DNA from 3 places in the Anaerobacillus sp. 1_MG-2023 genome. Region 1 is predicted to be linked to each of the others. Evidence: a T-box and tRNA genes for the amino acid it is inferred to sense, from the RefSeq annotation. Region 1 holds a T-box; the other regions hold tRNA genes.

The links. A T-box is a leader RNA that pairs with one kind of tRNA and senses whether it is charged. The one in region 1 lies ahead of serS (serine--tRNA ligase), so its partner is inferred to be a tRNA-Ser.
Positions count from the first base shown of each region.
Region 2: it encodes a tRNA-Ser, which carries the amino acid that the T-box ahead of serS (serine--tRNA ligase) is inferred to sense. The anticodon was not compared.
Region 3: it encodes a tRNA-Ser, which carries the amino acid that the T-box ahead of serS (serine--tRNA ligase) is inferred to sense. The anticodon was not compared.

Region 1 covers NZ_JAUORD010000023.1:453-11,141, reverse strand. Annotated here, with positions in the region: gene hppD (4-hydroxyphenylpyruvate dioxygenase) at 1-177, opposite strand, end outside; gene Q4550_RS22615 (cation:proton antiporter) at 447-1,643, opposite strand; gene Q4550_RS22610 (deoxynucleoside kinase) at 1,826-2,467, shown strand; gene Q4550_RS22605 (deoxynucleoside kinase) at 2,464-3,132, shown strand; tRNA gene Q4550_RS22600 (tRNA-Ser) at 3,268-3,360, opposite strand; gene serS (serine--tRNA ligase) at 3,575-4,849, opposite strand; T-box leader at 4,947-5,151, opposite strand; gene pdxT (pyridoxal 5'-phosphate synthase glutaminase subunit PdxT) at 5,218-5,811, opposite strand; gene pdxS (pyridoxal 5'-phosphate synthase lyase subunit PdxS) at 5,884-6,771, opposite strand; gene Q4550_RS22580 (D-alanyl-D-alanine carboxypeptidase family protein) at 6,959-8,275, opposite strand; gene guaB (IMP dehydrogenase) at 8,451-9,908, opposite strand; gene Q4550_RS22570 (YaaC family protein) at 10,025-10,689, shown strand, end outside.
Region 2 covers NZ_JAUORD010000003.1:297,903-308,591, forward strand. Annotated here, with positions in the region: gene Q4550_RS07880 (acyl-CoA dehydrogenase family protein) at 1-920, shown strand, start outside; gene Q4550_RS07885 (cell wall hydrolase) at 1,062-1,676, shown strand; gene kapB (kinase-associated lipoprotein KapB) at 1,751-2,146, shown strand; gene trhO (oxygen-dependent tRNA uridine(34) hydroxylase TrhO) at 2,246-3,148, shown strand; gene Q4550_RS07900 (NRDE family protein) at 3,207-3,962, shown strand; gene Q4550_RS07905 (hypothetical protein) at 4,092-4,247, shown strand; tRNA gene Q4550_RS07910 (tRNA-Val) at 4,442-4,517, shown strand; tRNA gene Q4550_RS07915 (tRNA-Thr) at 4,547-4,622, shown strand; tRNA gene Q4550_RS07920 (tRNA-Leu) at 4,628-4,712, shown strand; tRNA gene Q4550_RS07925 (tRNA-Arg) at 4,721-4,797, shown strand; tRNA gene Q4550_RS07930 (tRNA-Ala) at 4,802-4,877, shown strand; tRNA gene Q4550_RS07935 (tRNA-Ser) at 4,897-4,989, shown strand; tRNA gene Q4550_RS07940 (tRNA-Gly) at 4,995-5,068, shown strand; tRNA gene Q4550_RS07945 (tRNA-Glu) at 5,076-5,150, shown strand; gene Q4550_RS07950 (transporter) at 5,277-5,603, shown strand; gene Q4550_RS07955 (YpjP family protein) at 5,882-6,523, shown strand; gene Q4550_RS07960 (hypothetical protein) at 6,577-6,804, shown strand; gene Q4550_RS07965 (YuzB family protein) at 6,997-7,233, opposite strand; gene trxB (thioredoxin-disulfide reductase) at 7,426-8,367, shown strand; gene Q4550_RS07975 (Hsp20/alpha crystallin family protein) at 8,402-8,845, opposite strand; gene Q4550_RS07980 (thymidylate synthase) at 8,996-9,790, shown strand; gene Q4550_RS07985 (dihydrofolate reductase) at 9,787-10,269, shown strand; gene Q4550_RS07990 (YitT family protein) at 10,310-10,689, opposite strand, start outside.
Region 3 covers NZ_JAUORD010000002.1:102,974-113,662, forward strand. Annotated here, with positions in the region: gene Q4550_RS04255 (Na/Pi cotransporter family protein) at 1-1,039, shown strand, start outside; gene Q4550_RS04260 (DUF456 domain-containing protein) at 1,141-1,623, shown strand; tRNA gene Q4550_RS04265 (tRNA-Asn) at 1,758-1,832, shown strand; tRNA gene Q4550_RS04270 (tRNA-Met) at 1,836-1,912, shown strand; tRNA gene Q4550_RS04275 (tRNA-His) at 1,934-2,009, shown strand; tRNA gene Q4550_RS04280 (tRNA-Ile) at 2,022-2,098, shown strand; tRNA gene Q4550_RS04285 (tRNA-Ser) at 2,109-2,201, shown strand; tRNA gene Q4550_RS04290 (tRNA-Met) at 2,258-2,334, shown strand; tRNA gene Q4550_RS04295 (tRNA-Phe) at 2,485-2,560, shown strand; gene Q4550_RS04300 (superoxide dismutase) at 2,831-3,442, shown strand; gene Q4550_RS04305 (hypothetical protein) at 3,491-3,781, opposite strand; gene Q4550_RS04310 (MFS transporter) at 3,883-5,127, shown strand; gene Q4550_RS04315 (peptidoglycan D,D-transpeptidase FtsI family protein) at 5,240-7,261, shown strand; gene Q4550_RS04320 (PstS family phosphate ABC transporter substrate-binding protein) at 7,546-8,508, shown strand; gene pstC (phosphate ABC transporter permease subunit PstC) at 8,588-9,520, shown strand; gene pstA (phosphate ABC transporter permease PstA) at 9,520-10,398, shown strand; gene pstB (phosphate ABC transporter ATP-binding protein PstB) at 10,453-10,689, shown strand, end outside.

The sequences.
Region 1 (10,689 bases):
ATAAGATACTTTTTCACGATCCCCTGTTTCAAGCCCTGAATAAGCTACCGGCGTAAATCCAAACGCCTTACAAAAATAGTGACTAGCCTGTTTCGCATTTCCAACATAAATCTCCAAATAATCCACATCACGTACCGGGAAAAAATCAGCCGTTTCCTGTTGATTTTGATTCATCATTTGCTCCTGCACAATCATCCCTCCAAATATAGTTTGTCACTCAGCTTAAACGTATAGTTTTTTTCCAAACATTTCAAGAACATATGCTAAAGCCATAACGCAGTAAATGAAAAGCGAAGACGAGCGTTTAGAAACGGCGCCTTCTCTATATCGCGGAAAAACTAAAATATCGCAGAATTCTCTTCACTGGAAGAACTCAACTAAGCTATGAAGGGCTCGTATTCGCTTCATTAAACAGCGTATACAATAAAATTCGCTTACACCACAGCTCATTTCGCTTTTTTCTCAAAATAACTAGACATCGGATAGATCGTCACGCTTTGAAAAACAAGAGATAGCAACACAGCCCCAAACGTGAGAGAGATAAGTGTACTATCTCCTGAACCATACTCAGATTCCAAACTTAGAAGAAGTGCAACCGACATCGTTCCCCGTATGCCGGACCAGGTAACAAGCGAAATGTCTTTCCAATTAAATTCATTACGCCAGGCTGTAAATGATTTAATAATACCTGCAAGCACAAGGAAACGAACAACGACAGATGCGAGAAAGATCAATCCTGCAAATACCCAGTAGTTAAAATCAAGATAGTTTGTTGATTCAATCCCTATTAATAAAAAAATCAATGCGAGAATACTTGGCTCAACAACTTCCCAGAAGCTGTTAAGGTATTCTCTATAGTGTGATTCTTTAATAAAGCCATCAAGTTCATATGAAAGCACGATTCCAGCTGCAACGACGGAGAGGACTCCTGACACACCAAGATTTTCTGCTACATAAAAACTTCCATAAGCGAGCACGATACTTAGCATCACCTGGTATTGTCGCTGATGTGTAAAAGAAATGGCTCGACAGACAATCCAACTAAATATCGCTCCGATCGCAATTCCTCCAATTGACACAAGAGCAAAGTCATAAATAAACGAGCTAATAGAAAAGCTCTCATCACCAAGATACATGCCAGCGAACACTGTAAAAAGAACGATACTCGTTCCATCGTTCACCATCGATTCACCTTCGACCACATCTGCTATTTTGGGATCTTTTGAAGCCTGCTTTAAAATTGAGACCACTGAGACGGGATCAGTAGGTGTAAGAATAGAAGCAATTAATAAAGCCCCAACAAATGATAATGAAAGGAACGGCCCGCTCATAATAAATAATAAACTACCGAGGAGGAGAGCACTCAATAGTAATCCCAGCGTGCTTAATGCGGCAATAATACCCGCGTGCTTTTTTAGATGAGCAAATGGGAACTGATACGCAGAAATAAAAAGAAGAGCAGGTAGAAACCATTCAAAGATAATGTCTTTCGTTATATGTACGGAGCTGAAGAACGGAAGAAAAGAAAGTCCTATTCCTAAACCTAATAAGACCAGTGGTGCAGGGAAGTTTTTTTGCTTTTTATCAATCGTATAAACTAAATAACCGATGAACAGTAAAATTAAGATCTGATTAGAATCCATGATTTCACTCCTTTGTATTAGTGTCATTCCCTACTCCATTTAGGCTTCAAACAGGCAGGCTTTATTTACCTCTAACTTGCTTGCTTTAACCCTGTCAACAGTTCGTGGTGTATGCTACAATAATCTTTGTCTATTCAAAGATAAGCAAGGTCTGCTATAGGAAACGACGGAGGAGGATACGTATGAACCAGACCCCATTTATTGCCGTCGAAGGCCCCATCGGAGTTGGAAAGACCTCCCTATCTCGAGCGATTGCTGCTCATTATCAATTTGAACTTTTTCAAGAAATCGTAGAAGAGAATCCCTTTCTCGGTAAGTTTTACGACAACATTGAAGAGTGGAGCTTCCAAACCGAGATGTTTTTTCTCAGCCATCGATACAAACAGTTAGAGGAAATGGAGAAGCATCATTTATCAAAACAGCTTCCCGTTATTTCCGATTACCACATCTTTAAGAATAAGATATTTGCCCAACAGACACTTAGTGACAAGCACTTTTCTAAATATATGAAGATTTATGACATTCTAACCGAAGGAATGCCCGAACCGAACGTCATTATCTATTTAAATGCTAGCCTTGAAACGCTGCTTAACCGTATTTCACAACGTGGAAGACAGATTGAAAAAAGCATCGATCCCGCTTATCTTGAGCGTCTTTCATCTGACTATGAACGGTTTATGCAAGAATTTGAAGCACATCATCCTGATATTCCTGTGCTCCGTTTCAATGGTGATAAGATGGATTTTGTGTCCAATCAAGATGATTTACACACCATCTTCCAATCCCTCGAAAAAACATTGAAAGAAGGAGACCCTGTTAAATGAATCTCAGAGAAAAATACAACATCCCACAGGATGCCGTCATTACAATCGCTGGTACGGTAGGCGTCGGGAAGTCTACCATTACGAGCTCACTTGCTAACGCCTTACAATTTAGGACTTCTCTTGAAAAAGTAGATAACAATCCATATTTAGAGAAATTCTATAATGACTTCTCACGTTGGAGCTTTCACTTACAAATTTATTTCCTTGCTGAGCGCTTTAAAGAACAGAAGAGAATGTTTGAATATGGTGGAGGATTTGTTCAGGATCGTTCCATTTATGAAGATACAGGCATCTTTGCAAAAATGCATTATGAAAAAGGAACAATGTCAGCTGTTGACTATGATACTTACACGAATCTGTTTCAGTCTATGGTGATGACGCCTTTCTTCCCCCATCCTGATTTAATGATCTATCTTGAAGGATCATTTGATGATGTCGTTGACCGCATTAAAGAGCGTGGCCGTCCGATGGAGCAGCAAACGCCAACTGCTTATTGGGAAGAAATGTATGAGCGTTATACAAATTGGATTGACAGTTTTAATGCCTGTCCAATTCTCCGCTTAAATATCAATGAGTATGATCTAGTTAACGACCCATCCTCTGTTGAACTTATCTTAAAGCGTATTGAACAGAAATTTCAACAAATCCCTTCTTTAAGTAGATAATCTAAAAAAAGCTATCCAACGGATAGCTTTTTTCTTATGGTAAAATATGAGTACATAGAAAAAACCGCTGTCGGCGATGACAGCGGTCGAAATATAATCTCCAAATTATATGCGCGTTGGTTATTAATTAGTAAATGGAGGAGGAAGAGGGATTCGAACCCCCGCGGGCGACTAAGCCCCTGTCGGTTTTCAAGACCGATCCCTTCAGCCAGACTTGGGTATTCCTCCGTGTGAAAAAGTTATTAACTAACTGCGACAAGTAATATAATATCATCGTCCTATAATAATGTCAACGATATCTCAAAACTTTTTTAAAAGAATTTGAATTACTTACTTATGTTGATCATTTCAGTTAAACCGCGCCGAAAATCAACACCCCTTACTATACACGATTATATCCTAAAAATAAAGAGCAGAGACGCCTCTGCTCTTTATCATTTTTCTATTTAATGATTTCACGACCACCCATGTATGGACGCAGAACTTCAGGAACAATTACAGTGCCATCTTCTTGTTGATAGTTCTCTAAGATTGCTGCAACTGTTCTTCCAATCGCAAGACCAGATCCGTTTAACGTATGAAGGAATTCTGGCTTACCGTTCTTTTCTCGACGGAAGCGAATACCTGCGCGTCGTGCCTGGAAGTCTTCAAAGTTACTGCAAGAAGAAATTTCACGATATGTGCCATAGCTTGGAATCCAAACTTCAATATCGTATTTCTTTGCTGCTGTAAATCCAAGATCACCTGTACACATGCTCATCACGCGGTAAGGCAAGTTCAACAGCTGTAGCACTTTCTCAGCGTGGCCAGTAAGCTTTTCAAGCTCGTCATAAGAATCTTCAGGCTTAACGAAGCGAACAAGCTCTACTTTGTTAAACTGATGCTGACGAATCAGTCCACGTGTATCACGACCAGCAGAACCAGCTTCAGAACGGAAGCAAGCACTATATGCGGTGTAAGCCAGTGGAAGATCTTCTCCGTCCATAATTTCATCACGGTGGAAATTTGTAACAGGAACTTCCGCTGTCGGAATTAAGAAATAGTCTTCTTCCCTAATTTTGAACGCATCTTCTTCAAATTTAGGTAACTGACCAGTTCCAGTCATGCTCTCACGGTTCACAAGGTAAGGAGGCAGAATCTCTTCATAGCCATGCTCTGATTCATGTAAGTCCATCATAAAGTTAATCAATGAACGTTCAAGACGAGCTCCAACACCTTTATAGAATGCGAAGCGACTACCCGTTACTTTTGCAGCACGTTCAAAGTTAATAATATTTAGATCAGTTGCGATATCCCAGTGTGGCTTCGCTTCAAAAGCAAAATCATTTTTCTCTCCCCACGTACGGATTTCGATATTATCGTCTTCCGTCTCACCAACAGGTACACTGTCATGCGGAATGTTTGGAATTTGAAGAAGAATTTGCTCAAGTTCGGTCTCAACATTGCGAAGCTCTTCATCCATTGTTTTAATCTTATCGCCAACTTCACGCATTTCTTTAATAAGGTGATCAGCATCTTTCTTCTCACGTTTAAATGCTGCCACGTTTTTAGAAGCTTCATTCCGCTGTCCTTTTAACTGTTCTGTTTCAGCGATAAGGTCTCTTCTTCGCTGGTCAAGCTCTTCAAAACGATCAAGACCTACTAGATCTTCCCCACGCTTAGATAGCTTTACTTTTACTTCTTCAAAATTCTTACGCAAATACTTTAAATCGATCATGCTTTTTCCTCCTTTTTAAATGAACAATAAACGAGTTAACGGAAGGGATAGTGGTGTAGAGACGTGTATTTAAATACAAAAAAGCCCCCGTCCCCTATAAAGGGACGAGAGCTACCCGCGTTGCCACCCTGATTGCAGACGATTGTCTGCCTCTTAACAGAATAACGGTCTGCTCCGAGAAAGCCTACTTCGTTCAGCATTCTACTCAGGGATGGATTCACAGGGTTCAATGATCGATTCGCACCACACATCGACTCTCTTGGCATTGAACATCTATTACTAATTCCCGTCAACGTTTTCGTTTATCATTCGTCTTATGCAGAAAAAGAATTCTCTTCTTCTTGGTACGTAATAATTTACACGAAAAATTACTCTGTTGCAAGTCCTTCTTTCTTAAACTCCAAAACCATATCAATAAACATCTGATGCATGCGATCATCATCTGTTAGTTCTGGATGGAAGGCACACGCAAGAAAACGTCCATGACGTGCAGCTACGATTTTTTCATTAAACGTAGCAAGCACTTCAACATCTTCTCCAACTTCTTCGATATAAGGAGCTCGAATGAAGACACCGATAAAGTCATCTTCTAATCCTTTAACAGGTAATGGCGCTTCAAAGCTTTCGCGCTGACGTCCGAATGCATTTCTTTTTGCTTTTACATCCATAACGCCAATATGCGATCCGTCTACTCCTTCAATATGCTTTGAAAGCAGAATTAGCCCAGCACATGTACCGAAAATAGGCTTCTCAGCTGCAAAAGCTTTAAGTGGCTCTAAAAATCCATATTGATCAATTAATCGACGCATTGTCGTACTCTCTCCACCAGGTAGTACGAGTCCATCTAAATCCTTGAGTTGCTCTACTCGTTTCACAACAATGATTTCTGCTTCTTTTGTTTCAAGTGCTTTCACATGTTCTCGGATTGCACCTTGCAGTCCAAGGACCCCAACTCTCACCATACTTCTCTCGACTCCTTCTCTTTATCTAAGTAAGAACCCCACCTTATGTTGCACAGGTGGGGGATCAATGTTTTACCAGCCGCGCTCTTGCATACGGTCTGATGGCTTAAGTGAAGAAATTTCAATACCTGGCATTGCGATACCAAGGTTCTTAGAAATATTCGCGATCAATTCATAATCCTGATAGTGAGTTGTTGCTTCCACAATAGCTTTAGCAAATTTCTCAGGATTATCCGATTTGAAAATTCCAGATCCAACGAAGACGCCGTCAGAACCAAGCTCCATCATTAGTGCTGCATCTGCAGGAGTTGCGATGCCACCAGCAGCAAAGTTAACAACCGGAAGACGTCCAAGCTCTTTAATTTGAAGAAGAAGCTCAAATGGCGCCTGAAGGTTTTTCGCTTCAGTCATCAATTCGTCTTCAGACATGCTTGAAATTTTACGAATTTGGGATTGAATAAGACGCTGATGACGTACAGCTTCAACAACGTTTCCTGTTCCAGGTTCACCTTTCGTACGAAGCATTGCAGCACCTTCACCTACGCGGCGCAGTGCTTCACCAAGGTTACGCGCTCCACATACAAACGGAACAGTGTACTTGCGCTTATCAAGGTGGAATTCTTCGTCAACTGGAGTAAGAACTTCACTTTCATCAATGTAGTCAACGCCCATTGATTCAAGAACGCGTGCTTCTACAATATGACCAATACGGCATTTTGCCATTACTGGAATCGATACGGCATTCACAACGTCCTCTACGATTGTAGGATCAGCCATACGCGCTACGCCGCCTGCTGCACGAATATCAGATGGCACTCGTTCTAGTGCCATTACTGCTACTGCACCAGCTTCTTCTGCAATCTTAGCTTGCTCTGCATTGACAACGTCCATAATCACGCCGCCCTTTTGCATTTCAGCCATACCACGTTTTACACGATCTGTACCTGTTTGTTGATTCATCTATATTCCTCCCATATCTATACTTAGAAACGTCTTTGTTACACGACATCTATCAAACGCTTTTATTGTAACATTTTTTCATGACTTGTCCTATCACATGTGCAGTGATTTCATAAAAGATTTAGAAAAATACTCCTCGATGAACGCATCGAAGAGTATTTTTTCCAAGTATACTTGATATTATTAATTAAAACAGACCTTTCACTGCATCTGCTACGCTAGTCCATACACCAGAAAAGAAGCCACCAATCGCTCGCATAGTAAGTGTAAACCAACCTGCTTTTTCAACAGATTCAGTTGCTACAAGAGGTACTGAAGAGCCCTTGTCACCTGTTATGTAACCGAAGTCTTCACCGGTTGATTTTAAGACGACTTTTCCAACTTGATCACCTTCTTTGATTGGTGCAGTTAGTTCTCCATCTTCTGTTAGAAGAGATTGATCGTATTCATAGCTTAGTTTAAATGGTTCTTTCGTATTCTTCACTGTTACTGCATTGAAAGATTCTCCTGCAGCGACCCCAACTTCTTTCTCCTTACCTTTAACAACTTTAACCGTGGAATTACCATCAGCTTTATCACCTTCAGTAACGATTGTTTGGGCCTGGAATTGATCAAATCCATAGTTCAGAAGCTTAGCTGTTTCTTCAAAACGAGCTTCATACGAATCAGTTTTCATCACAACAGAAATTAATCGCATATCACCTTGTTTAGCTGTTCCTGTAAAAGCAAATCCAGCAAGGTCTGTAGAACCAGTCTTGAGACCATCTATGCCTTCTACTTTGTATTTATTAGCATATACAAGTGAAGGAAGAAGCCAGTTCCAGTTCTTCATTGTAATTTCATCATCTGTACCTTCTCGGAATTTCTTTTCTGGAGTACTAGTGGTTTCTATTACTTCAGGAAAATCTTTAAGAAGGTTATAAGCAAGAAGTCCAGTTGAACGAGCAGACATCATGTTCTCTTCATCAGGGTCTCCAGCAGGATGATTACCAAGTAGATCTTTGTTATTCAGCCCTGAACTATTAACAAACTTATATTCTTTCATACCCATTTCTTTTGCTTTTGCATTCATCATTTCGACAAACTTCGCTTCTGTTCCAGCAACGTGCTCAGCCAGCGCCATTGTGGCAGCATTTGCAGAATAAATGGCCATTGCTTCATATAATTCCTTAACTGTATACTGTTCGCCCACTCGAAGTGGTACGTTTGAAAGAGAACGGTTCTGTGATAGCTTTTGGATCGTATCACTTACTGTAACTTTTTCATCCCAACTTACTTCGTTTTTATTAATTGCTTCAAGTACTAAATATTCCGACATCATCTTTGTCATACTTGCAGGTGAGAGCGTTAATTCAGGATTTTTCTGATATAAAATCTTTCCTGAATTTGCATCAATTAAAATTGATGCTTCTGCTTTGATGTCGGGCGCCTCTGCAGCTTCTGCAGTATTGCCTCCACCAAATGTTCCTGCTAGTAATAATACCATCGCCATGGTTACGATCATGGCTTTCAAACCAAGGTTTCTCAACCCCTACACCTCCAAATAAGTCTCACATAACCGCTATTCTATCACACCTAAAATTAAAAAAATAGATAGAGGAAAGTCCCCCTATCTACTTTTCGAACGTATTAATCTATTTTTGTCACACACCTGTTATAACTTCAGTCTAAAGCACTATTTAAACAGAATAATTTGGTGCTTCTTTCGTAACCTGAACATCGTGTGGATGACTCTCGCGAAGGCCTGCACCCGTAATTCGAACGAACTGGCTATCTTCACGAAGTGAGTTAAGTGTTCTTGTCCCACAGTAACCCATTCCAGAACGTAAGCCCCCGATTAACTGATGAATTGTATCAGTTAGTGGTCCTTTGTAAGGAACACGTCCTTCAATTCCTTCAGGAACGAGTTTAGACATATTTTCCTGGAAATAACGATCTTTACTTCCCTTTTCCATTGCTCCAATCGAGCCCATTCCACGGTATACCTTAAACTGACGACCCTGATAGATTTCACGTTCGCCTGGACTTTCATCAACACCCGCAAGAATACTACCAAGCATCACTGCGTGTCCACCTGCAGCGAGCGCCTTTACGATATCTCCAGAGAACTTAATGCCACCATCAGCAATAATACTAATACCATGTTTGCGTGCTTCTGTTGCACATTCATACACCGCTGTGATTTGAGGTACACCAACACCAGCAATAACGCGAGTCGTACAAATTGAACCAGGTCCAATTCCTACCTTCACTACATCGGCTCCGGCTTCAATTAAGGCTTTAGTCCCCTCAGCAGTTGCGACATTACCTGCGATAATTGGAAGATCAGGGTAGGCGCTTTTGATTTCACTCACCTTTGTCATAATGCCTTCTGTATGGCCGTGAGCAGAATCTAATACAATAACGTCAACACCAGCCTCCACTAGTTTTTCAACTCGCTTCAGAGCATCTGTTGTATTCCCTACAGCAGCGCCAACTAGAAGACGTCCTCTGCTGTCTTTAGCAGACTGAGGAAACTGAATAACTTTCTCAATATCTTTAATTGTTATAAGACCTTTAAGTGTTCCATCATCATCAACCAATGGAAGCTTTTCAATGCGATGCTTTTGAAGAACTCGCTCAGCCTCTTTTAATGTTGTACCTACAGGAGCTGTTACAAGATTTTCTTTTGTCATAACGTCTTTAATTTGTATAGAGTAGTCTTCAATAAAACGAAGGTCACGATTAGTAAGGATACCAACGAGCTTGCGTTCCTCATTAACAATAGGAACACCGGATATACGATACTTGCCCATCAGATGTTCAGCATCGAATACTTGATGTTCTGGTGTGAGAAAGAAAGGATCAGTAATAACACCACTTTCAGATCGTTTAACACGATCTACGTGTTCAGCTTGTTCCTCCATCGACATGCTTTTATGAATAATACCTAATCCACCCTGTCTTGCCATGGAAATAGCCATAGGTGCTTCGGTTACTGTATCCATACCAGCACTAATAATCGGTACATTTAATTCAAGGTCTTTTGTTAATTGAGTTTTCACCGATACTTCTCTTGGTAGTACATCGGAAAAAGCTGGTGTTAATAAGACATCATCGAAGGTTAACCCTTCTTTAGCGAATTTTGTTTCCCACATCCCTTTCATCCTCCTCTAATCGAATTGTCCGAAATTTTATTAGTAGCTTATCAATTGGTTAAACTACTGTCAAGAAAGATAGAATAAGTTTGAATAATCAAACATGGAGGGCTCCTATGGGATATTCTGGACATTATCATTCAAACAACTTTGCCTATCACTCAGCCTCATATGTTCAGCAATATTTAAAGGAATGTTATTCTAACATCGAACTTCCGGATGCCGAACGTAAAAGCTACGATTCCTGTTATCGATTTATGTATTTTATCGAATATGGCGAACGCTATTATCGGCATGCTTCAACTGCTGATACAGAGCTAAAACCTATCCTTCTTTTTTATGGGATGATTCAACTGTTAAAAGCTTGTCTTATTACAATTGATCCAAATTATCCGGGTGACACACATGTTCTTGCACACGGCGTTACGTCTCGAAAAAGAAAAAAACGCCATTATGCTTTCTTGCAAGATGAAGTAAAAGGTCAAAAAAATGGACTCTTTGAATACTTTTCAAGGAAAATGTTTCATGTGAAACAGGTAGAAGGGGAAAAATATAAAATGGAAGATCTTCTTACCCTTATACCCGAAGTTTGCCCATTATTTGAGAAGCTGACTCGTAAAGTAACGAGCTATAAAATGATTTCTCTTACCTCCACTTCTTTCACTATTCAGGCAAGTATTCTTGATACATTAAATATGACTGCAGAACGTTTTGAATCCTACCTTCAGCAGCATGGGGATACTTCAATAAAAGTTCTTACTCATAATCGTGATTTCATTAC
Region 2 (10,689 bases), on a different contig from region 1:
GTAAAGGAGAAGGGTCTGGTGCGCTATCACTCGGCTGGCATCTGGGAGTACTAAAAGATTTAAGCGATCGAAGGCCGTGGAATGCTTCAACCTATGAAAGGCTTTGTCGTCATGTTGTGGATGGTACGCTCATAAATCGAGCTCAAACAGAAGAGGAGACAGGTGATCCAACTCGAGGTGGTATGCCTGCAACGATCGCGACTGCGGTCGAGGGAGGATATAAAATAACTGGTCGAAAAACATTTACAACATTAAGTCCTCACCTTAATCAAGTGATTGTCAAAGCAACGTGCGAAGGCGTCCCTACAGATTTCTTAGTGTCTATGAGTGAAGAAGGTGTAGAACTTGAAGGGACTTGGGATGTGCTAGGCATGAGAGGTACCCGTAGTGATGACCTTGTATTGACTGACGTATTTGTTCCTTCTAATGCGCTCCTTGAAACTTATGATAAAAATCGAAAAACAGCTTCATTACCTCCGGCCTGGTTGCTCCATATTCCCGCTGTATACATGGGGATAGCAGAGGCAGCACGGGAAGAGGCAGTTCAATTTGTGTCTTCTTACCAACCGAACACACTTGATGTGCCACTGAAAGATGTACCGCACATTCAAGATAAATTTGGAAGAATTGGACTTTCATTAATGGCAGCACGTCATTTTCTATATTCGGTTGCAGAGCAGTGGGATCGTTACCCAGAAGATCGGATGAACATGCAGGGACAGCTTTTCGCTGCCAAAACGCAAGCAATGAATGCTGCACTGGAAGTTGTTGATCTTTCAATGCGTATTGTAGGAGCACGAAGCTTAATGAAGAAGAATCATCTGGAACGACTTTATCGAGACGTGAGAGCGGGGCTTCACAATCCTCCGAGTGATGAATTATCGCTACAAGTTCTTGCAATGAAGCAATTTCAAGACTAATTATCTTACTCCTTCCCTTTTGGAAGGAGTTTCTTTTTGTTCTCATATGTGGAAGACATCCCTGTGACTCCCTATTGAAAGGGATCTGTCCTTCCTCTATCCTTTATGGCGTGGCAAAAAGCTACTGAAAGGATGAGATATATGAACAAAACGATCATTGCTATGATGATGATGAGCCTCTTTTTTGCTCTGTTTTCTGCACAAACTCATCAGGTAGCGGCCGTATCATTGATGAAAGTAAAGCCTAAGATTGAGAATGAGATCAATGAAGAAGTTGTGTTAAATGAAACTTTATCTGAACCTGAAACCAAACAGGAGGTGGCCTTACTGCTTAACCTTCCTGTAAAAAATATGAATGATGTTAAGAAAGTAACAAAGGATCAATTTACTGTATCGAACTATTCTGTAGAAGAAATTGAAATGTTGGCCAAGCTGGTTAATGGAGAAGCAAGAGGTGAATCGTTTGAAGGGAAAGTAGCAGTAGCTGCTGTAACAGTCAATCGAACACTTTCTGCAAGATTTCCAAATAGCATTAAAGAAGTGATTTTTGAAAGTGGTGCTTATACTGCAGTATCTGACGGTCAATATGATCAAAAGCCAGGAGCAGAATCATATAAGGCTGTCTATGCGGCCCTTAGTGGTAGAGACCCAAGCTCAGGAGCTTTGTTTTATTACAATCCTGATATTGCAACAGACGATTGGATTCGTACAAGACATATAATCAAAGAGATTGGAAAACATGTCTTCACAAGATAAAATCCTCCTGATAAAGGAGGATTTTATGATATCATCGACGTGTACACACAGTTAGATGAAGGAGTGAAGCGACTATGTCAGAGAAAAAAACGTTTCAGCCAGGAGAAATAGTAACGGCAGGTTATAAAACGGGGAGATATATTGGAGAAGTCGTTGATATGAAGTCCCCCAAAGCTGTGATTAAGGTTCTTGCAGTCATCAAGCATCCAACTCAGGGAGACCTTCACAATCCCAAACAGCTCGATGTTCCTCTTTTTCACCAGCGAAAAGCGTTAGCCCAATTCGAGAAAGCGCTCGTTCCAATGTCAGCCATTAACCATTACGAAGGAAATGTTCCTAATTATAACGATTCACTGAAGGAAGCACTTGAAACACAATCCGCAGAGCTCAAGCACGAAGGCGGAAGATGGGCCGAAGCATCTCTTATCGAAATCGAAAAGCTTAAAGACGACTACTTCCCATCAAGGTAATCTTCTTTACATCAGACTTCGAATCCGGTAAGATATAGTATTGATTTAGGCTCTTGGTTTAGAGCTTGATTGAAGAAGACGTAAAGGGTGGTTTTTGATTTGCAATCAGAAGCTTCAGCATATCAAGTGCTGTTATATTATCAATATGTAGAAATAGAAGATCCGGATTATTTTGCTCGAAAGCATCTTAAGTATTGTCAATCACTCAATTTAAAAGGTCGAGTCCTTGTAGGCAAAGAGGGTATTAATGGCACGGTTTCAGGAACCGTTGAGGATACTGAGCGCTACATGGACGTACTAAAAGCAGATGAACGCTTTCGTGATATGGTTTTCAAAATTGATGAAACAGAAGGTCATGCTTTTAAAAAGATGCACGTACGTCCGCGCGAAGAAATCGTTTCACTAAAGCTTGAGGAAGATGTAAACCCGAAAGAAATAACCGGGAATTATCTTGAGCCAAAGGAATTTATGGAAGCATTAGAAGATGATGATGTAATTGTTATCGATGCACGAAATGACTATGAGTACGATATTGGTCATTTTCGCAATGCAATTCGTCCTGATATAAAGGCTTTTCGAGATCTTCCGGACTGGATTGAACAAAATCTTTCGGACCAAAAAGATAAGAAAGTATTAACTTATTGTACAGGTGGAATTCGCTGTGAGAAATTTTCTGGTTACTTAATGAAAAAAGGTTTTTCCGACGTTTCACAGCTTCATGGAGGAATTGTAACGTATGGTAAAGACCCGGAGGTACAAGGGAAATATTTTGATGGCAAGTGCTTTGTATTTGATGATCGTCTTGCTGTTAATGTAAACCGTACCGATGAAGATACAGTTGTAGGGAAATGCTACCATTGTGAGGATCCAGCAGATACTTATATCAATTGTGCTAATGTACAGTGTGACAAGCTTCATATCGTCTGTGATTCTTGCAAAGAGGAGTATAACCATTATTGTTCTTCTGCATGTGAAGAAGAAGTTCGTATGATCCAATCGTAACGCAGCGGCTAACGCTGCGTTTTTTCTTACATTGAAACAAGAGAGGAGGCGCGTTAAGATGTGCTTAATTGCTGTAGCTCAAAATGTTCATCCTACATACCCATTTATACTCGTAGCCAACCGAGATGAATTCTACGAGCGTCCAACAAAACCTGCGAACTATTGGAGAGATGTACCAGAACTACTTGCGGGGCGTGATTTAAAGGCTATGGGAACATGGCTAGGGGTTACAACAAACGGAAGAATTGCAGCCCTTACGAACTATCGAGAAGCGAATGAGCAGCCTAAAAGTCTATCAAGGGGTGATCTAACGGCCGATTACTTACGTGATCATCAATCCCCATTATCATACTTAGAAATGGTTCGACAAAAGAAAGATCAGTACAATGGATTTAATTTAATCATAGGAGATTTTAAGAGCCTTTATTATTATTCAAATCGGCAGGATCAAATTTCAAAACTAGAGAACGGTGTTCACGCTGTTAGTAATCACTTACTGAATACGAGCTGGCCAAAGGTTGAGCAGCTTAAAGAAGAATTGAAACACTATTTAAGTGCAGAAAAGAACCTCGATCAGAATCGTCTTTTTGAAATGCTTTCTCACGCTGAGCCTGCACCTGATTATCTATTACCACAGACAGGCGTGCCGATCGAATGGGAAAGGATGCTTTCACCTGTTTTTATTAAGTCGGATCATTACGGAACGAGGGCGCAAACTGTTATTATGGTTTCACAAAATGGAGAAGTTACTTTTGTTGAGAGGTCAGGAGAAGATCACGAAAATTACTACCAATTTAATCTTGAAGAAGCATAATTGCGCTCCAAGTGAATAAATTATGTGTTACCTGTAACTTTTGCCAATAGATCGATGGTGAAAAAAGATTCGGGTTTAACAACAGAAAAATAGGGTAATGAGAGTTATTACTTATGAGGAGGGGTTTTTTTGAAAAGAAAGCGTCACTATGTTGAAGATCAGCTTTTGCGGGAATCAAGCGACATGAAAGAGTACCGAAAATATGATTCTGAAATGGTGACTAAAAAAAGACCAATACTCCGCCAAAATAAAAAGAAAAAACCACTTATTCAAACGCCAGTATAAGCAGGGGAGAGCGCTCCCTGCTTTTTCTATGTGAAAAATGGAGTGCTTAACTATGGGGATTATTTTTTTGTGAAAAAGGGTTGTGTTTTTTTCGAGTCGGTGATAAGATAAGTCTTGTCCTTGAAAAAACACATTAAAAAAAGTGTTGACGAGACAAAAGATGATATTGTATAATAATGAAGTCGCTGTTTAACGGAGGATTAGCTCAGCTGGGAGAGCATCTGCCTTACAAGCAGAGGGTCGGCGGTTCGAGCCCGTCATCCTCCACCATTTATTTTTGATGAGTTTCATTAAATTATGCCGGCCTAGCTCAATTGGTAGAGCAACTGACTTGTAATCAGTAGGTTGGGGGTTCAAGTCCTCTGGCCGGCACCACACATGCGGGTGTGGCGGAATTGGCAGACGCGCTAGACTTAGGATCTAGTGTCTTACGACGTGGGGGTTCAAGTCCCTTCACCCGCACCATAGAATATGCGCCCGTAGCTCAATTGGATAGAGCGTCTGACTACGGATCAGAAGGTTAGGGATTCGACTTCTCTCGGGCGCACCATCTTGGGGCCTTAGCTCAGCTGGGAGAGCGCCTGCCTTGCACGCAGGAGGTCAGCGGTTCGATCCCGCTAGGCTCCACCATATATATATTCATGTTTTTGGAGGAATACCCAAGTCTGGCTGAAGGGATCGGTCTTGAAAACCGACAGGGGCTTAGTCGCCCGCGGGGGTTCGAATCCCTCTTCCTCCTCCATCTTTGCGGGTGTAGTTTAGTGGTAAAACCTCAGCCTTCCAAGCTGATGTCGTGGGTTCGATCCCCATCACCCGCTCCATTTTGTTGGCCCGTTGGTCAAGCGGTTAAGACACCGCCCTTTCACGGCGGTATCACGGGTTCGATTCCCGTACGGGTCACCAACTAAATTTTCATAAATTTTATTGGCTCAAGCATACTCAAAGAGGTGCTTTTTTTGTTGTTTTCAATTCGGTACGTCTTATCAGAATACAGCATACAGTGACTGTATAAGAGAGGGGATGGACCGAATGTATTATGAAGAACATGAGCATATTGCTTATCATTATGACAACACAGATGCCTATCGTCAGCAACCGGTAGCTCCAACTTCGAGCCCACCAGCATCACCGCCTCCTAGACCGCAGTCAGCACAAGCTGGAACATTTGCTGTAGATCCAGGATCAATTAGAAGGTGTATGTATCGGTTTACTTATATTTGGATGAGGGGCGGCAATTCATTTTGGTTTTGGCCAGTATATGTAGGGCGTACTTCTGTTTCGGGGTTTCGCTGGACCGGTAGAAGGTGGGTATATACAGGCATAAGTCTCAGAAGAATTGATATGTTTACTTGTTAATAGATAGGGCGCTTACATGAAGCGCTCTTTTTTAAAGGCTCTTTTCGTAGACGTTGTTGCTATAGTAGGTGAATTTTCGCTTCAATCAAGGAAGTTTAGAGTTTAATTCAACAATTGTTTCGAAAGCAACAATTTTTATAAAAGGGCCTTTTAAATGAAAAGCTTCTTTAACTTAGCCAAATGAAAATTAATGAAAAATCGTCTAAACATCTGGCTTTTTTGAGAAGATCATGCGAGAATAATACTAACTATTGATCTTCGAAAGTCAGGTGCACATAATGAAATTCCCTCTTTGGATGAGAAAGTTATTTGTAGCATTTGTTGCTGTTGTTACGCTTGGAACTGTGATTCCTACTGGATATCTAGCAGATGACAAAACAGAGGCATCAGAGAATTATCAAGAAGAAAACCATCTTCTTATTGAGTCGAGGGACGAGCCTGATAAGGCGATAGAGCCTGTTGTTGATCAGTATGATTGGCCCATCATAGCTCAGGACGCTTCTTCTTCTGAACTACTGACGCATTTTGTAAGCTATGCAAGCAATCAATCTGAGCAACTCGGGCTAACAAAATTCGGTGAAACGATCTCAACTCGAGTCGGTAACGAGTATCGAGATGCAATTGTACCTAAAATGACAGAAGCGATCGCTACCTCAGTGGAAAATCTGGATGAGGATACGTTAAGGTCACTTCGTTTGACGGACAACCCTTCTGGTGGATACGGAGAACGCATTCTTCATGTGTATAATGAACAGAGCGGGGAAGACTTATTGCGTTTCCATGTGAGAAGAGATCACCCCCCACAAGATGGCTATTGGTTTAATTTTCATTACCATGCAGCGAATGATGATTTTGAAGAACATTATGAAGTAGGTAAGATTTATTGGGATAAAAACACTCCGCCTAAGTGGCTCTCGTAAGAGAGGTGCGCGGGGTGTTTTTGGTTGGAGATTAAGGGAGGATCACAACATAGATGGAACTTGTACAATGTATTAGAGATGTTTTCGAAGAAGAGCCTTTAACCGGCTCAGAGAATGTATTGAATCGTAAATTATTTAAGGAAGGTCATTTCTACCCAGTTTATAAAGATGAGCATCATAGCTGGATTACGCTTGATGATGAAGGAGAGCAGCATATTATTGCTACCGGCATCTCCCTCAATGAAGACTTCTGGTTTACTTTTCGGTTTCGCATTGCATAATAAAAAGCCGCATTAAGCGGCTTTTACTTTTTTTTAGGGCGCGCATTTTGCGGGCCTCTTTTCTTATTTATAAGAAGAGCGTCTTCGCCTTCTTTTTCACCTTGCACACCGGCTTTCGGATCATACGCGTTTCGATTTTTCATGTAAGCTCCTCCTCTAATTGGATTCACTTAATAGTATGTCCATATTCGTTTAAAACATCGGATTTTCTTCGATAAACTGGTAGACGTTATCAACTAGCTCATCGGGCGTTTCGGCAGTAACGCGCTCGCCGTTAACGAGACAGTAAATATCCTGGCTACAAAGTGTGCAGTGACCAAGACAAGAATATTCGAGCACATCAAGATCTGTATCTTTTTCTAGTTTTTCCATTGCTTTATGTGAACCGCTCGAAAGATTACTCATGCAGAATTCAACTATTGGATTCATCTTTTATTCACCTCGGGTTTTCCTTACTATTACAAGACTGTTTCTATTCTATCAAGAAGGTGTGAAAATGAACAACCATTTGCATAAGATCAAGAAACAAATTGATGGATAACCATATAATTTGTAAGAGAAGGGTTTATTTCTATATAATTAGGAAAAATAACATAATGAAGTCGATAGAGGAGGGTCATTATGCATAAAGCAGTTATTGTAGGAACAGGACCAGCGGGTTTAACAGCAGCCATTTATCTTGCGAGGGCTAATATGGAGCCGCTCGTCATTGAGGGACCGGAACCTGGTGGTCAGCTTACGTTAACAACAGATGTTGAGAACTTTCCCGGTTTTCCAGATGGCGTTCTCGGTCCAGAATTGATGGAAAATATGAAGAAGCAGGCGCTTAGGTTTGGCGCTACAATTGAGCGTGGATGGGTGAAGGATATTGATTTTAGTGAGCGTCCATTTAAATTAAAAACAGATACACTCGGGGATATTATGGCGGAGTCTGTTTTGATTTCGACTGGTGCTTCAGCAAAGCTTCTAGGTATACCAGGAGAATCAGAGAACATGGGTCGAGGCGTGAGTACATGTGCAACGTGTGACGGCTTTTTCTTCCGTGGTAAAAAAATCGTTGTGATTGGTGGAGGAGACTCGGCTATGGAAGAAGCGACTTTCTTAACGAAATTCGCTTCAGAAGTTACTGTTCTTCATAGGAGGAAAGAACTTCGCGCATCAAAAATAATGCAAGAGCGTGCTCGTTCCAATGAAAAAATAAGCTGGAAGCTGAATGCTTCCCCGCTAGAGGTTGTGGCAGAAAACAATAAAGTAAGCGGGATTAAAGTAAAGAATAGTGATACGGGAGAAGAGGAGTTCGTTAAGACAGACGGCATATTTGTTGCAATTGGCCATCGTCCAAACACTGATTTTCTCGAGGGTAAAATTAATATGGATGATAAAGGTTACGTTCAAGTAGAACCAGGAACGACAAAAACGAACGTCCCTGGCGTGTTTGCTTGTGGAGATGTACAGGATTTTACTTACCGTCAAGCGATCACAGCAGCAGGTACAGGGTGTATGGCGGCTATGGATTGTGAGCGTTTCCTCGAAGGAAACGCCTTTATAGACTGGAGTATGTAAGAAGAAAAAGCGCAGGCCTTGGCCTTGCGCTTTTTTAGTCGATGTTAATATAATTCGAATCGGTACGTATGCGATCGGATTTAGGTATCTTAATTTCAAGAACACCGTTTTCGTATTTCCCTTTCACATTTTTCATGGAAAAGTGAAAGGGAAGCTTAATGGTGCGACTAGTACTTGAATAGGATCGTTCTTGTTTGTAATATTTTTGTTTATCGTTTCGTGACTCATGAAATTCTTTCGATTCAATGGAGATTCGGAGACCATCTCCAAGTGGTTCCACTTTAATTTGCTCCTTCGTGATACCGGGTAACTCTGCTTCAACAATAAATGCATCCTCTGTTTCATAAAGATCAACCCGAAACGACTGAGCTGGTAGCAGATTCGCAAAGGGCTCTTTAAAGAAATCATCAAAGGTGTTCATCCAATTTTGAATAGCAGGGTCTTGAAACAGTTTAGGTAATTTATCGCCTTTCGCCATGGTTATTTCATCCTTTCCAACATTTCTGATATACAGTATGTTTGCCCAAGGAAAATGTGCTTTTTGGCTGTATTTTACATACAATTCGCAAGTTACTTCTCATCTTTCTTCATGTTACAATGATCATTAGAGAATTGAAGGAGGAGTACAATGAAGACTTACTTGCAGCTATGCGAAGAAATTTTACATAACGGAACAAAGAAATCTGATCGAACAGGAACGGGGACGGTCAGTGTTTTTGGACATCAAATGAGGTTTGATTTACAAGAGGGTTTTCCAGCTTTAACTACCAAAAAACTTCACTTAAGATCAATTATTCATGAGCTTCTTTGGTTTTTAAATGGAGATACCAATGTAAAGTATCTTCAGGATAATGGTGTGCGCATCTGGAATGAATGGGCTGATGAAGATGGTGAGCTTGGTCCAGTTTATGGTCATCAATGGCGCTCGTGGACGGGCGCGGACGGATCAACCGTTGATCAAATTGCAAAAGTAGTTGAGCAAATTAAAACAAATCCGAATTCAAGAAGAATGATTGTAACAGCATGGAACCCATCAGAAGTTGATGACATGGCTTTACCTCCATGTCACTGTCTTTTCCAGTTTTACGTTGCTGATGGGAAGCTTTCTTGTCAGCTTTATCAACGTTCTGCTGACGTGTTCCTTGGGGTGCCTTTCAATATCGCTTCCTACGCGCTTCTCACAATGATGATGGCGCAGGTGTGTGATTTAGAGCCAGGTGAATTTATTCATACGCTAGGTGATGCACATATTTATAACAATCATATTGAGCAGGTCAACCTTCAGCTCACTCGTGAACCTAGAGACCTTCCAAAAATGAAAATTAATCCAGACGTGAAATCAATTTTTGATTTCTCATTTGATGATTTTGAGTTAACGGATTACAATCCTCATCCACATATTAAAGGAGAGGTGTCGGTATGATATCATTTCTTCTAGCAATGGATGAAAAGCAGTTAATTGGGAAAGACAATGATCTGCCTTGGCATTTGCCAGCTGATCTCGCTTATTTTAAACGCATGACGACTGGAAAATCGATCGTTATGGGAAGAAAAACATTCGAATCAATTGGAAAAGCGTTACCCGGCCGTGAAAATTATCTAATTACTAGAAAAAACCTGGAATATGAAAAGGTTACTGTACTGCATTCTGTTGAGGAGTTTCTGGAACTTTCAAAGCGTGAGGAAAAAGATTGGTTCGTTATAGGTGGCGCTGAAATCTATCGTCAGCTGCTTCCGCATGCTGATCGCCTGTACATTACTGAGATTCATGAATCGTTTGATGGAGATACTTATTTTCCCGATTTCTCTCAAGATGATTGGAAAGAAACTTCGCGCGAAAAACATTCAAGTGATGAGAGAAACAAACACGCTTTCGATTTTGTCGTTTACGATCGCAACTAAAAAAATCCCCTGGTGTTCTTCACCGGGGGATTTTTTGCTTTTATGTTTTAGGAAAAGTAAATCCTTCTCCAAAAACATCTCTCACGTCATGCACAACGACAAAAGCTTTGTCATCGACTTTTTGAATCATTTTCTTTAGAAGGAAAAGCTCCTGTTTATTAATGACAACGTATAAGATGTCTTTTGATTCATTGGAATAATGCCCGCGAGCATTAATAACCGTTACGCCTCGGTCCATTTCTTCACTTACTTTTTCTGCAATGGCAACAGTACTTTGAGAAATAATCGTTACGGCTTTACGCGTATCAAATCCGTCAATTAAATAGTCCAATATTTTTGTGCTAATATAGATGGAAATTCCGGTATACATCGTATTTTCGATTCCGATGACGACGGAAGACCCGAGTACAACGAGAATAT
Region 3 (10,689 bases), on a different contig from region 1:
TGGGGTACTTCAAAGTTTGTTTTCCCAAGATGCAATGAATCTTCAAGCAGCTATGCCAGTATTATTTGGAGATAACATTGGTACAACTGTAACTGCTGTTCTAGCATCAATTGGTGCATCAGTAGCAGCTAGAAGAGCAGCCCTTACCCATGTGATTTTTAACTTAATTGGAACAACGATCTTTTTAATTATTTTGTCCCTATACACCCCTTTTATTTCCTATCTTCAAGGTGTATTAAATCTTAATTCAGAAATGACAATCGCATTTGCGCATGGAATTTTCAATGTGTCTAATACAATAATTCAGTTTCCTTTCATTGCTTTACTAGCCGTTATAGTTACGAAAATTATTCCTGGTGATGATTCAACAATTGAATATAAACCTAAACATTTAGATCCTGTGTTCATTGAACAATCTACTTCAGTGGCACTTGGACAAGCGAAAGAAGAAGTTATTCGTATGAGCGGTTTTGCTTATAAAGGTGTTCAAGAGGCTTCTAACTATCTGACTTCTAAAAGTCAGAAAAGCGCAGAAAAAACCGCTCAGTATGAGGAAGCTATTAACAACCTAGATACTAAAATTACAGACTACCTTATTCAGCTATCAGCCACTTCTTTGTCCGGTGATGAGTCAACACGACATGGTATGTTAATGGACTCTGTTCGGGATATTGAGCGTATTGGGGATCATATGGAAAATATTGTTGAATTGGTTGATTATCAGATTAGTAATAAAGTTAAAATGACTGACGTTGCAATGAAAGATCTTGATGAAATGTTTAATTTAACCCTTTCTGCACTACAAGAAGCCTTTGATTCACTCGATAAATGGGACGTAGCAAAGGCCCAGGATGTTGTGCAATTGGAAGATAAGATCGACAAAATGGAAAGAACGCTTCGTAAACAGCATATCCTTCGTCTAAATGAGGGTGAATGTACTGGAAGTGCTGGAATTGTTTTTGTTGATATCATCAGTAACCTTGAGCGTATTGGTGACCATGCGGTGAATATTGCAGAAGCCGTCATTGGAGAAGAATAAATTTGGGAAGCAGAGGGATGCCTCTGCTTCTTTTTATCATTATATAGAAGGAAAGTGACATCTCCGCTAAAATAGAGTCAAGTTGAAGGGAGGTTAAAAGCGTGGATATTCTATTATGGTGCCTGATCATTGCGTCATTCATCATTGCATTTGTGGGATTGATTTATCCGATTATTCCAGCCGTACTATTTATTTATGTTGGGTTTATCCTGTATGGGGTGTTTTTTGAGTTTGGTTCAATGACTATTTCCTTTTGGATTGTTGAAGTTCTGCTGACGATGTTATTATTTGTTGCGGACTATGCTAGTAACTTATTTGGCGTGAAGAAGTATGGAGGGTCAAAGGCGGCGATATGGGGGAGTACAATTGGTTTACTTGTTGGCCCGTTTGTTATTCCATTTGCAGGAATCATCCTTGGACCATTTATCGGTGCTATCTTAGCTGAATTAGTTATTCATCGAAAAGCTTTTAAAGAATCTGTTCAAGTAGGTGTAGGTTCATTGCTTGGTTTTCTTGGTGGAGCTGTTATGAAAGGTTTACTCCAAATGGTCATGGTTGTTGTGTTCCTAGTGTATGTCCTATAAGTTCTTGATGACAAAATGAAAGCGTGATATAGTATTTTCATAATTGAAATTAAGATTAATTCAATTAAATTTGAAAAACTTATTGACGCTTTCTTAATCTATATGATATATTAGTTCTTGTCGTTAAGAAATATTCCACAGTAGCTCAGTGGTAGAGCTATCGGCTGTTAACCGATCGGTCGTAGGTTCGAATCCTACCTGTGGAGCCATATGGCGGTGTAGCTCAGCTGGCTAGAGCGTACGGTTCATACCCGTGAGGTCGGGGGTTCGATCCCCTCCGCCGCTACCATAATTTTAACGATAAAACATGGCGGTTGTGGCGAAGTGGTTAACGCACCGGATTGTGATTCCGGCATTCGTGGGTTCAATTCCCATCAGCCGCCCCACTTATTACATAAGGACCCTTAGCTCAGCTGGTTAGAGCTGACGGCTCATAACCGTCCGGTCGCAGGTTCGAGTCCTGCAGGGTCCACCAAATGCATATCGGAGGAATACCCAAGTCTGGCTGAAGGGATCGGTCTTGAAAACCGACAGGGGCTTAGTCGCCCGCGGGGGTTCGAATCCCTCTTCCTCCTCCATTTTTTAAAAGTTAGCTTTCTAAAAAATGGATGCAAATTAATTTCTTTTACATTATCGCGGGGTGGAGCAGTTCGGTAGCTCGTTGGGCTCATAACCCAAAGGTCGCAGGTTCAAATCCTGCCCCCGCAACCAAAATAAAATTCTTACTACGTCGAACATACTTCTTTGTTAGAATTTAATTGGAGTGCTCCAGGGGCAACCTAAGCTCATAGCAAGGCCAAATTACTTTTGATGTAAATGCAAACTACATACTAATTAAAATTAATACTGATAACATGATTTGGCTCTGTAGCTCAGTCGGTAGAGCAGAGGACTGAAAATCCTCGTGTCGGCGGTTCGATTCCGTCCGGAGCCACCACTCAATAAAGATCCCACTCGTCAATTAATGACGAGTTTTTTTATGTTTTATGCATGTTATTACGGTGTTAATTCTCGATTTTATTCGTTAAGATGTTTAATTCTATATACTGAGGGGAAACTTTATCTGTGTTGCGGAAATTCAAAGGTTTATTATTTGAAAACGCATGACAATTCTGCTAGTGTAAACATGTGACGACATCATGTTCAAGTGGTGGCTAACGCTACCCTAACAGCAAGTTACATACTATATTTAAGGAGGAGATTCACAATGGCTAAATTTGAACTACCAGAACTACCTTACGACTACAATGCACTAGAACCACACATCGATGAAGAAACAATGAAGATCCACCACGACAAGCACCATAACGCATATGTAACAAAGTTAAATGGTGCACTAGAAGGTCATGAGGAGCATGCATCTAAGAGCCTTGAAGATCTTCTTGGCAACCTTGACGCACTTCCTGAAGGCATTCGAACTGCTGTTCGAAACAATGGTGGCGGACACGCTAACCACTCACTTTTCTGGCAATTGCTAAGCCCTAACGGTGGCGGCGAACCATCAGGTGATCTAAGCGAAGCACTTAAAAAGAAATTTGGTAGCTTTGAAAGCTTTAAAGAAGAATTTGCTAATGCTGCAGCTGGTCGTTTTGGATCAGGCTGGGCTTGGCTAGTAGTAAAAGGTGGAGAACTTGAAGTAACAAGCACTCCAAACCAAGATACTCCAGTAATGGAAGGTGTTACACCAATTCTTGGGCTAGATGTTTGGGAGCATGCTTATTATCTTAAGTATCAAAACAAACGTCCTGATTATATCGCTGCATTCTGGAATGTAGTTAACTGGGATGAAGTTGCAAAGCGTTACGAAGCAGCTAAATAATTTACCAAGCTTTCAAAACCCCCAACATTTATGTTGGGGGTTTTTCTATTATGGTTCGATTAAGGTATAAATTGTTCCTAAATGGTGTAGTGTGAAATTTATTAAAAAATCTGTAAAATCACAGCCGGTTTCAAAATCATGAGGTGTACAAATCAGAACTTGATGATCTGTGATTGTCAATGAGATGAGGTCATTTCGATATTGGATTTGAAGATAGTGCCTCATCCTATTAATAAAGAACGAGTATTCATCAACTTTTATATGATGTTGAACTCTTTGAAGTAGTTGGATTCGACTGTCTTTAGTAATGTAGTCTGTCCGATATAGAAAGTAATACATACCTAGTCCCCTTTCAAAAACAGTTTATCCTTTTTGTTTCATCCGCATAACGAACAGAATTTAAGTCAAAATAAGGGTGGATGAAAAAAGGGGAGTTTGTTATGAAAGTTATAAAACATATGATTGGTGAGATAGAGGTAACAAAAGATTTGTTGTTATTACTTACAATCGGTGGTTTATACGCGCTGAGTATTGCGCTCTCAAATACGTTCGTAAATGTTTACTTGTGGAAGCAGTCTGGTGAGTTTGCGGATATAGGTATATACAACCTTGCTGCGGTTATAAGTCAGCCGCTTACCTTTATTCTCGCTGGTAGATGGGCTAAGAAAATGGATAGAGTTATTGTACTGCGGATTGGAGTGATTTTTCTCGCTCTTTTCTATATAACAGTGCTTTTTCTTGGTCAGAACGCTAGTCATTTGCTTATCTTACTGGGCGCTTTACTTGGAATAGGGTTTGGCTTTTATTGGCTTGCATTTAATGTGCTAACATTCGAAATTACAGAACCGGACACAAGGGATTTTTTTAATGGATTCCTTGGTTTACTTACATCTTTCGCTGGGATGATTGGGCCAATATTTGCTGGTGTTATTATTTCAAGTCTAGAAGCATTCACGGGATACAAAGTAATATTTGCCGTCTCACTTGCTTTATTTTTCGCAGCTGTAATCTTAAGTTTCTTTCTCGAACGTCGGTCTGCCAAAGGGACCTTTTCATTTAAACGTGTTCTTCAAGAAAGAAAAGCGAATGCAGATTGGCTTAACATTTTGCACGCGCATTTTTTTCAAGGTATAAGAGAAGGTACTTTTATTTTCATTATCGTTGTCCTTGTTTTTATTACGACGGAAAGTGAGCTTGCAATTGGTACATTTGGACTTGTTAATTCAGGTGTGTCATTTTTAGCTTATTATTTGGCGACGAGATTGATTAAACCGCGATATCGTAAGAAGGCTATTTTATATGGCGGGCTTATTCTTTACGCTTCGGTTTTCTTGCTTGTATCCGACCTAACGTTTGCCCGGTTGTTAATGTATGGTGTTTGTATTTCTCTTGCTTATCCACTTTTACTTGTCCCCTACATTTCGCTCACTTACGATGTGATCGGTAAGGCTTGGAATGCAGCAGAAATGCGGATTGAGTACATTGTCGTTCGAGAGGTGTACTTAAACTTAGGACGAATTGTTTCCGTTCTTTTATTCTTATTAACAGTAGCGTTATTCGATGATGTAACGAGCATTCCGATTTTGTTATTAATTGTTGGTGCTGGCCATTCGTTTATTTACCTGTTTGTAAGAAAACTTCAAGCTCCCCATCCCTCAAACCCTTCTCCTGACACCGTACAATAGCTCATTAGACTCTTTACTTTTTTTATATCACTAAGTATAGTAAGTAGAAGAGAGAGCAGAGACACCTGTCTGGAACAGGTGTCTATATTTGTTTAAAGGAAGGGAGTCAATCGTGAAAACGAAAAAAAAGAAAAATCATGTGCCTTTAAGGCTCAGTATATTATTTTTATCTGTATTCCTTCTGTTTTCTACATTAATACTTCGACTGGGCGTTATACAGATTGTAAACGGTGAAGAATACGAACGTGTTTCTGAGCAAACTGAGAATGTTACAGCAGAATCAACAGCACCTCGTGGAAAAATGTATGATCGTTATGGGCGAGTTCTGGTTGATAATAACCCGGAATTTGCACTTACATATATCCGAACGCAGAATACTAAGCAAGCTGAGAGACTTGAATTAGCTCAGAAATTAGCAGGGTATATTGAAAAAGATACAGATGATGTCATTGACCGAGATCTTAAAGATTATTGGATTGTGACGAATCCGGAAAAAGCGAAGGCGAAGCTAACGGAAAAAGAGTGGGAAGCACTTGAGTCGAGTGAAGCTTACCAACTCCAAATTGAACGGATTAATGATGAGGATTTAGCAGAGATTAAGAACGATCCAAAAGAACTTGAGGTAGCTGCTATCAAAAGGGCGATGGATACTGGTTATGCCTTATCCTCTCAAACAATTAAGGTAGGTTTAACTGAAGATGAAATTGCTAAAGTAAGTGAAAACCTTGGTTCGCTACCTGGAATAGAAATTCAAGCAGACGCCACTCGAGAATATCCTTATGGAAATACTCTGCAAACGATTTTCGGAAGGGTCGGACCTATCCCTAAAGATGAGTTAGATTATTATGGTTTGAGAGATTATGAAAGAAATGACAAAGTAGGTATTAGCTATCTCGAGAAAGAGTACGAAGAGTACTTAAAAGGTCAAAAAGAAAAGCAAACCTACGTGACCGACAAATCGGGAGAGCCAATTGGTGAACCAAAAGTAATTGAAGGTCAAAGAGGAAACGATTTGGTCCTCTCACTAGACATCGATCTTCAAAAGGAAGTCGAGAAAATTTTGGATGAAGAGCTTCGTGATGCAAGACAATATGGGGCAACACGAGGCTATGTAGTCATGATGGATCCCAAAACAGGTGAAGTCCTTTCTCTTGCTGGTAAGGAATATAGCAACGGAGAGTTTAAAGACCGGACGTTTGGAGTGATCGGTGACTCCTACGCAATGGGATCGACTGTTAAAGGAGCAACAGTGTTAACCGGTTATCAGTATGATGCTATTAACCCGAATACGACACTTGTGGATGAAGTTTTATACTTTAAGGACGAAGGTAAAAAATCTTCTTATACGGCTAATGCTATGGGACCTATTTCAGACTTAGTTGCTCTACAAAGATCTTCAAACGTATATATGTGGAAAATCGCGATGAAGATGGCTGGCTATGACTATGCTCCTTACGAAAGCAGTAGTTATGACCCGTCAGCTTACGATGAGCTAAAAGAGTCATTCTCTCAGTTTGGTCTAGGTGTTAAAACCGGGGTTGATCTCCCTGGTGAAAGTGCAGGATTAAACGGAGGTGTGAATGAATTCGGAAAAATCCTCGATTTTGCAATTGGACAGTATGATACGTATACACCAATGCAAATGGCTCAGTATACTTCTACCATCGCAAATGGTGGCTATCGTATTGAGCCACACATTTTAAAAGAGGTTCATGAACCTTCTGAAAAAGATGGTCTTTCAAATACCATTCTTTTTCAAAATACTCCAGAGGTGTTAAACAAAATTAAAATGAGTGAAGAAGAAGTGACACATGTCCAAAAAGGGATGTGGATGGTTATGAATACGGCAAATGGAACTGCAGGTACACATTATCCTTACTTCCAAAGTGATGATTATCAAGCTGCTGGAAAGACTGGAACAGCGCAAATCGGAGATGGATATAATTTAACCCTTGTTGGCTATGCGCCCTATGATAATCCCGAAGTAGCCTTTTCTGTAGTAGTTCCAGAAGTGAATGACTCTTCTTCAGGATATGTTAATAAAAAAATAGGTGGACGCGTTCTAGATGCTTATTTTGATTTAAAAGATGAAGCGAAGAAACCTATTGAGGCTAACCAAAAAGAAACAGAATAGCATTTCATGAAAAACCGCTGAAAAGCGGTTTTTTTGTTTAAGGACAAATGAATGAATAATATTTGTCAGATTGAGGTGAAGTGATAGGCTGAATGCATAGCAAAAGTAAGGTATGCCCCAAAAAGACTTATTTAAACGTTTTCCGACACGCATTTACAATCTCTTTACATACGGTTTATATGACATTAATATCTAGCCTGTATTCTAAGAATTGTGATTGAGAGACCAGTACACAAACAACCTGGTTGGTCACAAGTACAAACATCCATTTAGGGGGAAATTACATGAAGTTCAAAGGTATTATGCTCATGGTAGTTATGTCGCTAGTAATGGTTTTCGCATCAGCTTGCGGAAACAACTCTGGTAATACAGAAAACTCTGGTAGCACAAACAGCGATGGTGAAGTTTCTGGAGACGTACTAATGGACGGATCTTCTACAGTATTTCCAATCATGGAAGCTGTCGCTGAAGAATATGCTTCTGCACAACCTGACGTAAAAGTAAGTGTAGGTGTTTCGGGATCTGGTGGTGGATTCGAAAAGTTTGCAGCTGGAGAAACAGACATGAGTAACGCTTCTCGTCCGATTAAAGAAGAAGAAGTTTCGGCGCTTGAAGAAGCTGGTATTGAATTCACTGAATTTGAAATCGCAAAAGACGGTCTTTCTATCGTTGTTAACTCTGAAAATGACTGGATAGATCAACTTACAATCGACGAGCTTAATATGATCTGGACTGGCAAAGCAACAATGTGGAGTGACGTTAACTCTGAATGGCCTGAAGAAAAAATCGAATTATTTAGCCCGGGTACGGACTCTGGTACGTATGATTACTTTAATGAAGTTGTTCTAGAAGATGAGCAAATGGTAAAAGAAGCAACACTTTCTGAAGACGATAATGTACTTGTGAATGGTGTAACTGGTTCTAAAAACGGTATGGCATTCTTCGGATATGCTTACTATCTTGAAAATAAAGATAGATTAAATGTTATTCCAATTGTTAACGGTGAGGGCGAAGCAATAGAGCCGAATGCAGAGACAATTCAAGACGGATCTTATGAACCACTTTCCCGTCCACTATTCACTTATGTGAAGCATTCTGCAGTAACTGACAATCCAGCTGTTTATGATTTCACTAAATATGCACTTGAGAACGCTGGAGATATGGCTGAAGCAGTAGGTTACGTAGCTCTTCCAGAAGAAAAGTATACAGAAGATATGGATAAGCTAAACGAAATCGCTGGTAAATAAGAATAAATTAAAGCAGATTGGTGAGGAGTTCATACTCCTCACTTAATCCTGTTTTGCTCTTTGTGAGGGGGAGTAATAAATGCAAAGCTCAGTTCGTCAAATGATTAAAGACAAAAAAGAGAAAAATCAAACACGAGCAAAGTTTATGGAGAAACTTGTACCGGGCTTATTGCTTTTATGTGCAATTATTTCTGTATTAACAACGCTCGGAATTGTGTTTACACTGATTGTCGAAACAATCACCTTTTTTAACCATGTGTCTATTGTTGAGTTTTTTACAAACAAAGATTGGTATCCATTCTTTGAAAGTGATCCTGATTACGGTATTTGGCCACTTATTTCAGGAACACTTATGATTACTGGAATTGCCATGCTGGTTGCTATCCCGTTTGGTCTTGCAGCAGCCATTTATTTGAGTGAATATGCAAGTGATCGTGTAAGAAGATTTATCAAACCGATTCTAGAAGTATTAGCAGGTATTCCAACAATTGTGTATGGTTTTTTTGCTTTAACCTTTGTCACACCTGTACTACAGAACATTATTCCGAGCTTACCGATCTTTAATGCGTTAAGTCCTGGTATAGTTATTGGAATCATGATTATCCCTATGATTGCATCGCTTTCTGAGGATGCGATGAGTTCTGTTCCGAATGCAATTAGAGAAGGTGCGCTTGGTGTTGGGGCAACTCGTTTTGAAGTAGCTGTGAAAGTTGTGTTGCCAGCAGCTTTATCAGGAATTATCGCATCCTTTGTGCTTGCGATTTCTCGAGCAATTGGTGAAACGATGATTGTCACAGTAGCGGGTGGTGCGACACCTAAGCTTACATTAGATGTTACGGAATCGATCCAAACGATGACATCTTATATTGTCCAGGTAAGTCTTGGTGATGCCGGATTTGGAACGACAATCTATTACAGCATTTATGCTGTCGGTATGACGCTCTTCCTATTCACGCTTATCATGAACCTTATCGCGCAATATATTTCTCGTAGATTCAGGGAGGAATACTAATGCAATTAGTAGATCAGGCAAAAGTTAAAAGTAGAATGCAAACCAGATTAACACAAAATAAAATTCTTAAAGGAATCTTTTTTGGTGCAACGATGTTTGCCCTTGTTGTACTTGTTATCTTGTTATATCGGATATTCACTCAAGGAATTGGTTATCTCGACCTTCAGTTCTTTCAAAATTTCGCATCTCGTTTCCCTGAGAAAGCAGGGATCAAAGCAGCCTTCTTTGGTTCACTTTGGTTAATGACTGTGATTGCTCCAGTTTCACTCATTCTTGGTGTAGGAACTGCGATATATCTCGAAGAGTACGCAAAGAAAAATAAGTTTACAACTTTTATTCAAATCAATATATCCAATTTGGCAGGCGTACCTTCAATCGTTTTTGGTTTGCTCGGACTAACTGTATTTGTTCGTATGTTAGAAATGGGGCGTAGTGTTCTTGCAGGTGGACTGACGATGAGCTTGCTTATTCTACCAATTATTGTAGTAGCAGCTCAAGAAGCCGTTCGCTCTGTTCCAAAAGAATTACGTGAAGCTTCTTATGCAATGGGTGCTACAAAATGGCAAACCATCAAGAAAGTAGTACTTCCTGCTGCTATTCCTGGAATCCTTACAGGAGGAATTCTTGCCCTTTCTCGAGCAATTGGGGAAACAGCTCCACTTCTAATGATTGGTGCACTAACGTTTGTAGCCTATTTACCCGAGAATTTACTGTCTGGATTTACAGTAATGCCTATTCAAATTTTCAACTGGACAAGTCGTCCACAAACCGAATTCCACGATGTAGCAGCAGCTGGTATTATTGTACTTCTCGCAATGTTGCTCATTATGAATTCAATTGCTGTATTAATACGAAATAAATTCTCAAAGAGACTGTAGATTGAATAAAACTCTCATCAATGTGAAAAGGGGATTTTGAAATTGAAAACAATCATGGATGAAAAAAAAGTTGTGAAAGCTCCTCGTTCAGAAAAACAGAATAAAGAGGAGAAATCAGTTTATAGCATTCAAAATTTTAATCTTTGGTACGGTAAAGATCAAGCACTTAAAGATATCAAATTTGAAATTCCAGAAAATCAGGTAACAGCCATCATCGGGCCATCTGGATGTGGGAAATCAACCTTTATTAAAGCACTTAACAGAATGGTAGAAATGGTGCCGATTGTTAAA